3 regions of the Cellulosimicrobium sp. ES-005 genome follow, and region 2 is predicted to be linked to each of the others. Evidence: predicted binding sites of a transcription regulator. Region 2 holds the regulator's gene; each other region holds the start of a gene.
What was found. Region 2 encodes HrcA, which represses chaperone genes, less so after heat shock. Its sites were predicted from a motif close to TTNGCACTCGNNNNNNNCGAGTGCNAA; they were not measured.
Positions count from the first base shown of each region.

Region 1: a site for HrcA is predicted at 1,683-1,709, ahead of ABRQ22_RS02950 (FmdB family zinc ribbon protein). Genes of this name have one in related genera too.
Region 3: a site for HrcA is predicted at 1,302-1,328, ahead of groES (co-chaperone GroES). Genes of this name have one in related genera too.

Region 1 is NZ_CP159290.1:668,158-672,139, reverse strand. It holds gene ABRQ22_RS02955 (penicillin acylase family protein) at 1-1,506, opposite strand, end outside; gene ABRQ22_RS02950 (FmdB family zinc ribbon protein) at 1,802-2,107, shown strand; gene ABRQ22_RS02945 (SAF domain-containing protein) at 2,266-2,994, shown strand; gene mscL (large conductance mechanosensitive channel protein MscL) at 3,152-3,619, shown strand; gene ABRQ22_RS02935 (hypothetical protein) at 3,754-3,982, opposite strand, start outside.
Region 2 is NZ_CP159290.1:1,489,565-1,493,546, reverse strand. It holds gene ABRQ22_RS06370 (16S rRNA (uracil(1498)-N(3))-methyltransferase) at 1-386, opposite strand, end outside; gene dnaJ (molecular chaperone DnaJ) at 400-1,521, opposite strand; gene hrcA (heat-inducible transcriptional repressor HrcA) at 1,655-2,671, opposite strand; gene ABRQ22_RS06355 (MFS transporter) at 2,751-3,982, opposite strand, start outside.
Region 3 is NZ_CP159290.1:4,247,316-4,251,297, forward strand. It holds gene ABRQ22_RS19020 (SAM-dependent methyltransferase) at 1-1,232, opposite strand, end outside; gene groES (co-chaperone GroES) at 1,473-1,769, shown strand; gene ABRQ22_RS19030 (WhiB family transcriptional regulator) at 1,944-2,234, opposite strand; gene ABRQ22_RS19035 (MerR family transcriptional regulator) at 2,502-3,635, shown strand; gene guaB (IMP dehydrogenase) at 3,718-3,982, shown strand, end outside.

The sequences.
Region 1 (3,982 bases), 820 kb from region 2:
GTCGGAGGGCACCTCGGCGTCGGGCACCGCCTGGCGGACGGGGATCTTCCCGGGTGCCTGGTAGCCGATGTGGCCGTCCGCCGTCGCGAAGACGATGTTCTGCGCGGGCACCTCGAAGAGCGCCGCGGCGGCCTGCATGTCGTCGGCGTCCTGGGCGAGGTTGAACGCGAAGACGGCGTCGGCGGTGCGGCCCGGCTCGAGCGCGGTCCACTGGAGCGAGACGGCGTACTCGCCCAGGCGGGTGTCCAGGGCGGGGGTGTCGACGGCGGACTCGGTCGCGGGGATCGCCTCGGAGACGATCGGCCCGTGGAGCGTCGAGCGGATCTCGAGCTCGACGTCCTCGCCGCCGGCGACGTGCAGCGTCTCGGTCCGGGTCTCGAGCGGCACCCAGTCGTCACCGCGCAGGTAGGTGTCGTCCCGCACGCGCTCGACGAAGAAGTCGGTGACGTCGGCGCCCATGTTCGTCAGGCCCCACGCGAGCTGCGCGTTGTGCCCGATGATGACGCCGGGGAAGCCGGCGAACGAGAAGCCCGCGACGTCGAACCCGCACTGCGGCCCGACCTCGTTGCAGTGCAGCCCGACCTGGGCCCAGATCCCGGGGGCGCCGAGGGCGAGGTGCGGGTCGTTCGCGAGGATCGGCTTTCCGCTGACGGTGTGCTCGCCGGAGACGACCCACGAGTTGGAGCCCGTGCCCTCGCCGCGCCCGACGAGCACGGGGACGGCGTCGAGCGCGCGGTCGGCGGCCTCGAGCGCGCCCCGGAGGTGGTCCGAGCCGTACGCGGCGCGCGCCTCGGGGCCGAGCTCGAGCGCGACCTGCTGGGGGTTGTCGAGCTCGCCGGGGTCGAGGATCGGCGCGTTGACCTCGGACGGGTAGGCGGGGAAGAGCGCGGCGACGCGGGCCGTGTCCTGGAGGGTGCTGAACGAGAGCGCGCGCTCCAGCTCGTCGTCGTAGTTGCCGCGCAGGTCCCACGCCATCGCCTTGAGCCAGGCGAGCGAGTCGACGGGGTCCCAGGGCTCGGGCTGGGCGACGTCGACCTGGAGGCCGAGCACGGTGTACTCGATCGCGATCTCGGACGGGCTGCGGTTCTCGAGGTACGCGTTGACGCCCTCGGCGTAGGCCTGGAGGTACGCCTTCGTCTCGGGCGAGACGACGTCCCACTCCTCCTCGGCGACCTGCCGCCAGCCGAAGGTCCGCGTCACGGTGTCGGCGGCGATCGCGTCGGGGTTGTCGCCCACGAGCTCCGCGAGCCGGCCCGCGGTGACGTGCCGGCGGTAGTCCATCTCGAAGAAGCGGTCCTGCGCCTGGACGTAGCCCTGGGCGCGGAAGAGGTCCTCGGGGGTGTCGGCGTAGATCTGCGGCACGCCCTGGGCGTCGCGCAGCACCGTGACCTGGGCGTCGAGCCCGGGGAGCTCGACCTGGCCGGAGGTCTGCGGCAGCGGCCGGCGCACGGTGACGACGACGAGCGCGGCCCCCGCGACGAGCGCGAGGACGAGCAGCACGGCCACGCCGATCAGGACGCGCCGACGGCCGGACCGACGACGCCGGGGCGGGGCCGCGGTCTCGACGGGGTTCGCGGGGTCGGTACCGGGGACGGCGTCACCGGCGGGGGCCTCGGCGGGTTCGTGCGCAGACACGGATGCGAGACTACCCCGGCCCTGGGCGAGCGCCGCTCCGCGTATGATTAGCACTCGGAAGTTTCGAGTGCCAGGCGGTGTTGACACCGACGACCCGGCCGAGACCGACCCGATCCCGACCTGCCGGTGGCCGCCCCGACGGCCGTCTCGTGAACGAGGAGAACCCGTGCCCACCTACGCGTACACGTGCACCGCCTGCGGTCACGCCTTCGACATCCACCAGTCGTTCAGCGACGACGCCCTGACGGTGTGCCCCGAGTGCTCGGGGCGCCTGCGCAAGGTGTTCTCCTCCGTCGGTGTGACGTTCAAGGGCTCGGGCTTCTACCGCACGGACTCGCGCTCGGGCGGGAAGTCGTCGACGGCACCGGCCGCCGCGAAGCCCGCCGCTTCCTCCGCGGCGTCCGGCACGAGCAGCGCGTCCGGCGGCACGAGCAGCACCTCGTCGTCGAGCGGCTCGACCGCGTCCTCCTGACCTGACGTCCGGGGCGTCAGACCGAGGCGCCCCGGACGACGGCGGTCGACCACAACCCCGCACCGGGCGGCGTCGGCGGGCTTCGACCACGCGCCCCGTCCACAGGGCCGGACCGGCCCGCGTCTGCCCCGGGCGCGCGCGCCGCTACGGTCGCGCCCATGCTGCGCTCCCCCCGCCCGCCGGATCCCCGCCCGCGACCCGACCGCTCGCCCGCGCGGCGTCGGCTGCTGCGCGGGGTGTGGTGGCGCTCCCGCTTCGTCGTGGCCGCGCTGTGCTGCGGGGTCGCGGCGTCCGTGGCCGTCGGGGCGCTCCGCCCTCCCCCACCACCGACCGCGCCGGCGGTCGTCACGACGCGCGAGGTGCCCGCGGGCGCCGTGCTGACGGACGCGGACCTCCGCGTGGACCCCGTGGCGGCGGAGCTCGTCCCGGCGGGCTCCGCGGCCCGACCCGACGACGTGGTCGGACGCCGCGCGACCGTCGCCCTGCCCGCGGGCACCCTGCTGCAGGACGCGCTCGTGGCCGGCGGCGAGCTCGCCGCCGCGGCCCCCGCGGGCACGGTCGTCGCACCCGTCCGGCTCGACCCCGGTGTCGCCGCCCTCCTCGGCCCGGGAGACCGCGTCGACCTCCTCGCCGCCGGCGACCAGGCGCTGACGACGGCGCTCGCCGAAGCGCCGACCGACGGACAGCAGCCGCCGGCCGCGGATCCCTACCTCGCCCGCGCGGCCGTCGTCGTGCCCGCACCGGAGCCCGACGACGGGGGCGGGCTGCTCGGCACGGGCGGGTCGGGCACGGACGTCGTGACGCTCGTCGCCGTGCGTCCCGAGGAGGCCGTCCGCCTCGCCGCCGTGAGCGGACAGGCGAGCGTCACGGCCGTCCTCGTCCCCTGACCGACGGCCCCGGTCGCACCGACGGGTGAACCGACGACCGGTGCCCGACCCGCCGGGCGAGGCCGTTGCCGGGCGGCGCCCGCGTTGGGAGGATCGCGCGTGCACCTGCCGTGGCGCCGCCGCCACGCGGACCACCGACCGGAGAGGGAAGCAGCACATGAAGGGCGTGTTCCAGGGATTCAAGGAGTTCGTGCTCCGAGGCAACGCGATCGACCTGGCGGTCGGCGTCGTCATCGGCGCGGCGTTCTCCTCGGTCGTCGACGCGATCGTCACCTACCTGATCAACCCGATCATCGGCGCCATCTTCGGCAAGCCGGACATCTCCAACCTGTGGGACATCACGCTGCGGCCAGCCCACGGCGACGTCGAGGCCTCCGTCCTCTCCGTCGGCGGCATCCTCAACGCGATCCTGCAGTTCCTCATCATCGCGATCGCGCTCTACTTCGTCATCGTCCTCCCGATGAACAAGCTCGCCGAGCGTCGCAAGCAGGACGTCGAGCCCGAGCCCGAGGCACCGGCGGAGGACGTGCGCGTCCTCCAGGAGATCCGCGACCTCCTCGCCGCCCAGGCCGGCAGCGGCCCGGGCCGAGCACCCGGCGGCCCGACGCCGCCGCGCGACCTCTGAGCACGCCCCCACCGCCACCTGACCCCACGCGCCGCGGCGCCCCTCGGACCACCCCGGGGTCGCTCCTCACCTCACGCCGAGAGTGGGGAACGACCCCGGGTTCGGCGCATCAGCGCGCGGTCGGTAGCGCGCGGTCAGTGCCGCCCGTAGTGCGGCGGGACGTCCCCGAGCAGCCGGTCGTCGTTCTCGCCCCGGCCCCCACGTCCGGGCGCCGCCTCGTCGCCCCAGCCCTCGGACCGCTCGTCGGCGCTCACCCCGGACACGACCTCGCTCTCCGTCCCCCGTCGCACGGCCCGCCGCGGCCGCCGACGCCGCACCGCGCCGTCGGGCACGTCGTGCGGGCGGTCAGGACTCGGGTCGGAC
Region 2 (3,982 bases):
GACTTCGCGGCGCGCTCGCCGCGCCACACGACCACGGAGCGCTCCGCCTGCCAGGGCACCACGACGTCGACCCCGATCTCGGTCGCCGCCTCGATCGCCATCTCGTCGCGGTCGCCCTTGGCCAGGGCCTGCACGAGCGTCACGACGACGGCGGGCGCGGGCTCGCGGTCGACCTCCTGGACGAGCAGGGTCACGCGGCCCGCGTCGGCGTGCTCGACGACGCAGCGCAGGCGCAGGCCGTCGCCGTCCACGACGTCGACCCGCTCGCCCGCCCCGCGGCGCTGGACGACGCCCGCGTGGCGGCCCTCGGCGCCGTCGAGGACGTAGCGGTCGCCGGGCGCGACGGCGTCGAGCCCGGTCTCGGCGAGGAACACCGGAGCACTCACGCGACCGCTCCCCTCAGCGCCCGGAGAGCTTGTCGCGCAGGCGCGAGAACACGCCGGGGTGCGCGGCCGACAGGCGCGGCTCGGGCCGCTCCTCGCCACGCATCGCGGCGAGCGAGCGCAGGAGCTGCTCCTGCTCCTCGGTGAGCTCGCGCGGCACCTGGACCTCGATGTGGACGTTGAGGTCGCCGCGGCCGCTGCCGTGCAGGTGCCCCACGCCGAGGTTCTTGAGCGTGACGATCTGGCCCGGCTGCGTGCCCGGGCGCAGGTCGATCTCCTGCGCGCCGTCGAGCGTCTCGAGCTCGAGGACGGTGCCGAGCGCGGCCGCGGTCATGGGCACCTGGAGCGTGCAGTGCAGGTCGTCGCCGCGGCGCACGAACGTGTCGTGGTTGCGCTCGCGGATCTCGACGTACAGGTCGCCCGCGGGGCCGCCGGCCGGACCGACCTCGCCCTGCGCGGTGAGCTTGATGCGCGTGCCCGTGTCGACGCCCGCGGGGACGTTCACCGTGATGCTGCGGCGGCTGCGCACGCGGCCCTCGCCAGAGCACTCCGCGCACGGCTCGGGGATGACGGTGCCGAAGCCCTGGCACGCGGCGCACGGGGCGCTCGTCATGACCTGGCCGAGGAAGGAGCGCGCCACGCGCTGGACCGTGCCGCGGCCGTGGCAGACGTCGCACGTGCGGGGCGAGGTGCCCGGGCGACAGCACGAGCCGCCGCACGTCCCGCACACGACCGCCGTGTCGACCTGGAGCTCGCGCTGCGCGCCGAACGTCGCCTCGGACAGGTCGATGTCGAGCCGCACGAGCGCGTCCTGGCCGCGCCGGGCGCGCGGGATCGGCCCCTGCTGCGCCTGGCCGCCGCCGAAGAACGTCTCGAAGATGTCCTGGAAGCCGAACCCGCCGCCCATGGGGCCGGCGCCGCCGCCGGGGGCGCTCGGGTCGACGCCGAGATCGTACTGCTGACGCTTCTCCGGGTTGGAGAGCACCTCGTACGCGCGCGCCACGTCCTTGAAGCGGTCGCCCGCCTCCTCGCCCGCGACGTCGGGGTGCAGCTCGCGCGCGAGCTTGCGGTACGCCTTCTTGATCTGGTCCTGGCTGGCGTCGCGCGCCACGCCCAGGATCTCGTAGTAGTCGCTCACACGTCACTCTCTGCTGGTGCGGGTCGTGAGGCCGGCAGGGGGCCGGTCGTGAAGGGTCTGGTGCGGGTCGTGAGACCGGCACGAGGTCGGTCGTCGTGGATGCCTGCCGCGCGCGGGGAGGCCGCGGCGAGGCTCACGTGCCGAGCACCCGTGACAGGTAGCGCGCGACGGCGCGCACCGCCGCGATGGTCCCGGGGTAGTCCATGCGCGTCGGCCCGATCGAGCCGACGAGGGCGACCGTGTCACCGTCGTTACCGTAACCGGTCGTCACGACGGAGGTCTCGACGAGACCCTCGAGCTGGGTCTCGTGCCCGATCCGGACGCTCACGCCGGACTCCGCGGCCATCTCGGTGAGCAGGCCGAGGAGGACCACCTGCTCCTCGAGCGCCTCGAGGACCGGGCGCAGCGCATGCTCGAACCGCATGCCCGCGCGGGCGAGGTTCGCCGTGCCGGCGAGCACGAGGCGCTCCTCGCTCTCCTCCGCGAGCGTCTGGGCGACGAGGTCGCCCACGGCGCGCACGAGCGGGGCGTCGTCGGGGTGGAAGCTCTCCGTCACGGCGGCGAGCCCCGGCGCGAGGTCGGTGAGGCGCTTGCCGGCCGCGGCGGCGTTGAGCCGCGCGCGGACCTCCACGAGCGTGCCCTCGTCGGGCACGCTCGCGACCTCGAGCGTGCGCTGCTCGACGCGCCCGGTGTCGGTGATGATCACGACGAGCAGGCGCGAGTCCCCGACCGGCACGAGCTCGAGGTGCCGCAGCCCGGACCGGCTCAGCGACGGGTACTGCACGACCGCGACCTGGCCCGTGAGCTGCGCCAGCAGCCGGCCGGCGCGCGCGATGACGTCGTCGAGGTCCACGCCCTCGGAGAGGAACGTCTCGATGGCGCGCTTCTCCGGCGCGGACAGCGGCTTGACGCCCGAGAGCCGGTCGACGAAGAGACGGTAGCCCTTGTCCGTGGGGATGCGGCCCGCGGACGTGTGCGGCTGCGCGATGTACCCGGCGTCCTCGAGGGCCGCCATGTCGTTGCGGATCGTCGCGGGCGACACGCCGAGGCCGTGCCGCTCGGTGAGCACGCGCGACCCCACGGGCTCGCGCGTGAGGACGTAGTCCTCGACGATCGCCCGCAGCACCTCGAGCCGGCGCTCCTCGCTCACGTCCACCTCCGTGTGCCGCACCGTCGCCGCCCCGGGCGGGCGCGCGGGCGTCGGCACTCTCGACCTCCGAGTGCCAATCCTACGCGTCCGCGCGGCCCGTCCCGCGGTCCTCCGCTCGCCGCGAACGCAGGTCCGCGAGCCCGACGACGAGCGCGAGCGCGACGAGCACGATCGTCACGAGCAGCGCCCTCCCCGTCGCGTGCGCCGCCGTGTCGCCTCCCGCGAGGCCCCCGTAGTACACGGAGAGCACGATCGAGATGCCGACCGCCGACCCGATGCGCTGCCCGAGCTGCAGCATGCTCCCCGCGACCCCCGCGCGGCTCACGGGAACCTCGGACAGCGTGAGGGTCTGGTTCGGCGCGATGACCGTCCCGCTGCCCGCCCCGGCGACCAGCAGGGCTCCCGCGAGCGCCGGCCCCACGGCGCCCGGCTCGTCCCCGAGGAGGCGCACGACGGCGTCGGCCACGACGACCCCGACGAGGACGAGCGTCAGCCCGCCGACGACGAGCTGCCGGCCCCAGCGCGCGACCCAGCGCCCCGAGAACCACGCGGACACCCCGGACGCGACGGCGAACGGCGTCCCCACGAGCCCCGCCTGGAGCGGCGTGTAGCCGAGCTCGTCCTGGAGGTAGAGCGTGACCACGAGGAAGATGCCCGTGAAGCCGGCGAAGTAGGCGAGGCCGAGCAGCGCGCCGTTGCGGAACGACCCGAGCCCGACGACCTGCGGGTCGAGCACCGCCTCGCCGGTGCGCCGCTGGTACCGCCGCTCCCAGACGACGGCCGCGGTCCCCGCCGCGGCGGCCACGACCAGCCACCACCAGCGCGAGGCGTCGTCGCCGCGACCGGTCGTCGTGACGAACGGCATCATGACGCCGAGCGTCGCCGCACCGAGCAGCGCCAGCCCGACGAGGTCGAGGCGGCGCGGGCCCCGCGCGGAGCGCGCGGCGTCGGGCGGTGGCGCGGGCACGAGGCGCCACGCGAAGGGCAATAGGACCGCGACGACGGGGAGGTTGACGAGGAAGACCCACCGCCACCCGTCCGCGGAGCCGGCCGCCGCGATGATGAGGCCGCCGAGCAGCGGGCCCAGCGCCGTCGAGACCCCGATCGTCGCGCCGAACATGCCGAACGCGCGGCCACGCTCGAACCCGGAGACCTGCTGCTGGATGAGCCCGACGACCTGCGGGTTGAGGACGCCCGCGCTCACGCCCTGCAGCAGGCGCGCGACGGCGAGCCACCCGTCCGTCGGCGCGAGCCCGCACGCGAGGCTCATGAGCGCGAACCCGACCAGCCCGGCGATGAACAGGGCACGCC
Region 3 (3,982 bases), 2.1 Mb from region 2:
GGCTCCACGACGAGCACCTGCTGGGACCCGCCGACGCGCGTCAGGACGATCGTCGCGGCCGCGTCGCCGGTGAGCGCGAGCTGGCGGCGGAGCTGCTCGGGCGTGACGGCGGTGCCCCGCTTCTTGATCGTCAGGCGCCCCACGCCCCGCTCGCGCAGGTAGGAGCGCAGGCGCTTGAGCCCGAACGGCATCGTGTCGAGCACGCGGTAGCCGCGCGCGAGCCCGTCGGCGAGGCCGGTCGCGTCGAGCGGCGCGGGGGAGTCGGTCGTCACGTACGCGATCGTCCGGTCGAGCAGCCGCCCGCCCAGCCCGCGTGCCGCGTGGGCGACGAGACCCGCGCGGATGACGGCGCCGTCGGGCTCGTAGAGGTACTGCCCGACGGCGCCCACCTCGGGCACCACGTCCTCGTCGCCCGGGCGGTGGGCGACCCGGCGCGTCGTGGTGCGCTCGGTCCCGTCCGGCCCGGTCCACGGGGTGAGGACGAGCGCGGAGCGGCCCGGCCCCTCGGGCGCGAGCGGCCCGAACCAGAGGCCGGCCTCCACGACGTCGCCGTCGACCGAGACCCACTCGGTCTCGGCGTCCGCGGGCAGGCCGTCGTGCGGGATCCCGGGGCCGACCTTGATGCCCACGGCGGGGACGCGCTCGCGCAGCGCCCACACCGCGTCGAGCGGCGGGGCGTAGGCCTTCGGGTCGAACACGCGCCTGCCGCCCCGTGTCCGTCGGGCGGGGTCGGCGTACACGCCCTCGATCCGCTCGCCCTCGAGGTCGAGCGCGAGCCCGTCGCCGTGGCGCACCTCGGCCTCGGGGAAGTGGCGCAGGTTCACGGTCGCGATCGCCGCGGTGAGCTCGTCGACGTCGGTCGCGAGCACCTCGAGCTCCGCCGCGGCGAACGCGAGGGCATCGACGCCGATCCCGCTCGTGAGGTCGGCGACGCGCCGGATCCCCGCGTCCTGGTACCGCCGCGCGTGCAGGCCCGCGACGACGAGCCGGCTCGCCTGCTCCAGCCCCGCCTGCGTGAACAGCATGCCGTCGGCGAACGCGCCGAGCTTGCCGCGGGCGGCCGCGCGCAGCCGCGACTGCGTGAGCGCCGCGGCGGCCAGGTCCGGGTCGACGCCCTTCGCGCGCAGCCCCGCCGCGAGCACGAGCGCCTGCTGCTCGTCGTACGGGGGGAGCGCGCCGAGCAGCGCCCAGCCCTCGGGGCTGAGCAGCTTGGTCAGCGTGGCGGCGTCCATGGCGTCGATCCTTCCACGGGGGACGGGGACCACGCGCAGCCGGGGCCGCGATCGTCCGAGGGGCGGACGTTGGCACTCGCCTTGACCGAGTGCTAACGGCGACCTAGATTTGAGGACGTGCCGCCACCGCTCGCGGAGGCGGCACCACGTGCGACCAGGCTGTCCGGCACCCGCGACGACGGCCAGCCGGTGCGCTCGACCCATCCGTTGCAGTTCTCACCGCGAAAGGGGAGGTCCGACGTGTCGGTCCCCATCAAGCCGCTCGAGGACCGGATCGTCGTGAAGGCCCTCGAGGCCGAGACCACGACCGCATCCGGCCTGGTCATCCCGGACACCGCCAAGGAGAAGCCCCAGGAGGGCGAGGTCCTGGCCGTCGGTCCGGGCCGTGTCGACGACAACGGCAACCGCGTCCCGCTCGACGTGAGCGTCGGCGACAAGGTCATCTACAGCAAGTACGGCGGCACCGAGGTCAAGTACGGCGGCGTGGACTACCTGGTCCTGTCCGCGCGCGACATCCTCGCCGTGGTGGTCGGCTGACGCCGACCCGTTCCAGCAGCAGGGCCCGCGACCGTCCGGTCGCGGGCCCTGCTGCGTTCCGTGGCCGGTCGCCCCACCGTTCCCACGGGTCGTGCGCACGTGCTCCCGGTACGACGTCGTACCGGTGCCGTGCAGGTCTGCTGGTGGTACTGCTGCTGGTCGTGCTGCCGGTGCTCAGCCGGTGCGGCGGGCGCCCCCGGCGAGGATCGCCGCCCGCTCGTCCTCGCTCAGGCCGCCCCACACCCCGTACGGCTCGCGCACGCGGAGCGACTGCTCGCGGCACTGCATCATGACGGGGCACGAGTGGCAGATCGCCTTCGCGGCCTCCGCGCGACGCCGTCGCGTCGAGCCGCGCTCGCCCTCGGGGTGGAAGAACAACGTGTCGTCCGCGTCGCGGCACGAACCCTGGTACTGCCACTCCCACAGCTCCATGACGGGCCCGGGAAGCCTTGAGATCTCAGCCATGGCGAACAACCTACAAGCGTTTCAGAAGTTGTTCAAGCCCCCTGTGCGAGAAAGGTGAAGGGCCAGGTCACGGCCGTTCGGAGGCGTCACGCGGCTCGTGGAGGCGGCGAGAACGGTGCAGCATTCGCGTCTAGGCTGACGCGATGCGGCCCTGCTGGCGCGTTTGCGCGCATGGTGAACAAACTTCGCACAAGCCTGGCGCGAAGGGTGCAGGACTGTGACCTGGACGAGGTGGCGGGACGGTGGCGCGGTCGGCAGAATCGATCCATGACCTCCGTCCGGTCCGCCCCCGACCCCGAGGGAGCCCGACCGAGCATGTCCACGAACCCCGGCCTCGCCGTCGCCGCCGTCGCGCGTCGGCTCGGCGTCGCGCCCGCGACCCTGCGGACCTGGGACCGCCGCTACGGCCTCGGGCCCTCGCAGCACCGCGCGGGCTCCCACCGGCGCTACACGGACGACGACGTCGCCCGCCTGGTCGTCATGCGGCGCCTCACGTTCGACGGCGTCGCGCCCGCCGACGCGGCCCGCGCGGCCCTGGCCGCCGACGACGACGAGCTCGACGCGCACCGCGGTGCCGTCTCGTTCGACGAGCACGGCGCCGAGGGCGGCACCGACGCCGACGACGACCTCGACGCGGACGACGCGGCCCCCGAGCCCGCTGCGCCGTCGCGCCCGTTCCTGCGCGCGGTGCCGGGCGGAGAAGGCGCGCGGGGGACCGCGCCGCGCGCCCTCGGCGTGCGGGAGGCCCCGCGGCCCACGCGCGTGTCCGACGTCGTCGACGCCGCGATCGCCTACGACCAGCGCACGTGCGACCGGCTCCTGCGGATCCCCGCGGGCGGCGACCCCGCGGCCTGGTGGTCCGACCTCGTCGAGCCGGCGCTCGAGCGGCTCGCCGAGCGCACCGTGCTCGCCGGCCCGGGCGAGGTCCCGGAGGTCGTGCTCGCCAACGCGACGCTGGGCGCGCTGCGCGAGTACACGCAGGCGAGCGAGGACGCGATCGTCGCGGCCGGCGGCCCGCCCCGCAACCACCCGAGCCGCATGCGCCGCATCGTCCTCGTGTTCGCGGCGCCGGACGAGCCGCTGCCCCTGGCCGCGCACGCCCTCGCCGCGTCGCTCGCGTCGCACGGCGCGATGGCCCGCATCGTCACCGGGCCGGCGAACGTCCACCGCACGCTCGAGATCGTCACGATGGTGCGGCCCTCGGCGGTCGCCATGGTGACGACCCAGGCGCGCCCCGACCTGGGGATCGTCCACGCCGCGCACGAGGCGAACCCGAGCCTGCCGTTCTTCGTCGGGCTCCCGAGCGACGAGGCCGCCGGCGACCTCCCGCTCGCCGCGACGGTGCACCGCGTGCGCAGCTTCCCGGGGCTCCTGCACGAGCTCCTCGCGGTCGTCCGCTGAGGTGTCGGGCGGGGCGTCGCGCGGGCGCCGGTGCGCGGACGGTGCGGGAATACGGGAGGGCCCCGCGGCGTAGAATCCTGGTGTGACCGCCTCGCCCGTCCCCGCCGCCGCTCCCGACCGCGACCCCTTCGGTTTCCTGGGTCTCACCTACGACGACGTCCTGTTGCAGCCCGGCTACTCGGACCTGGCGCCGTCGGACATCGACACGACGACGCGCCTGACGCGTGAGATCTCGATCCGCGTCCCGCTCGTCTCGGCGGCCATGGACACCGTCACCGAGTCGCGCATGGCGATCGCGATGGCGCGCCAGGGCGGCATCGGCGTCCTCCACCGCAACCTGTCCATCG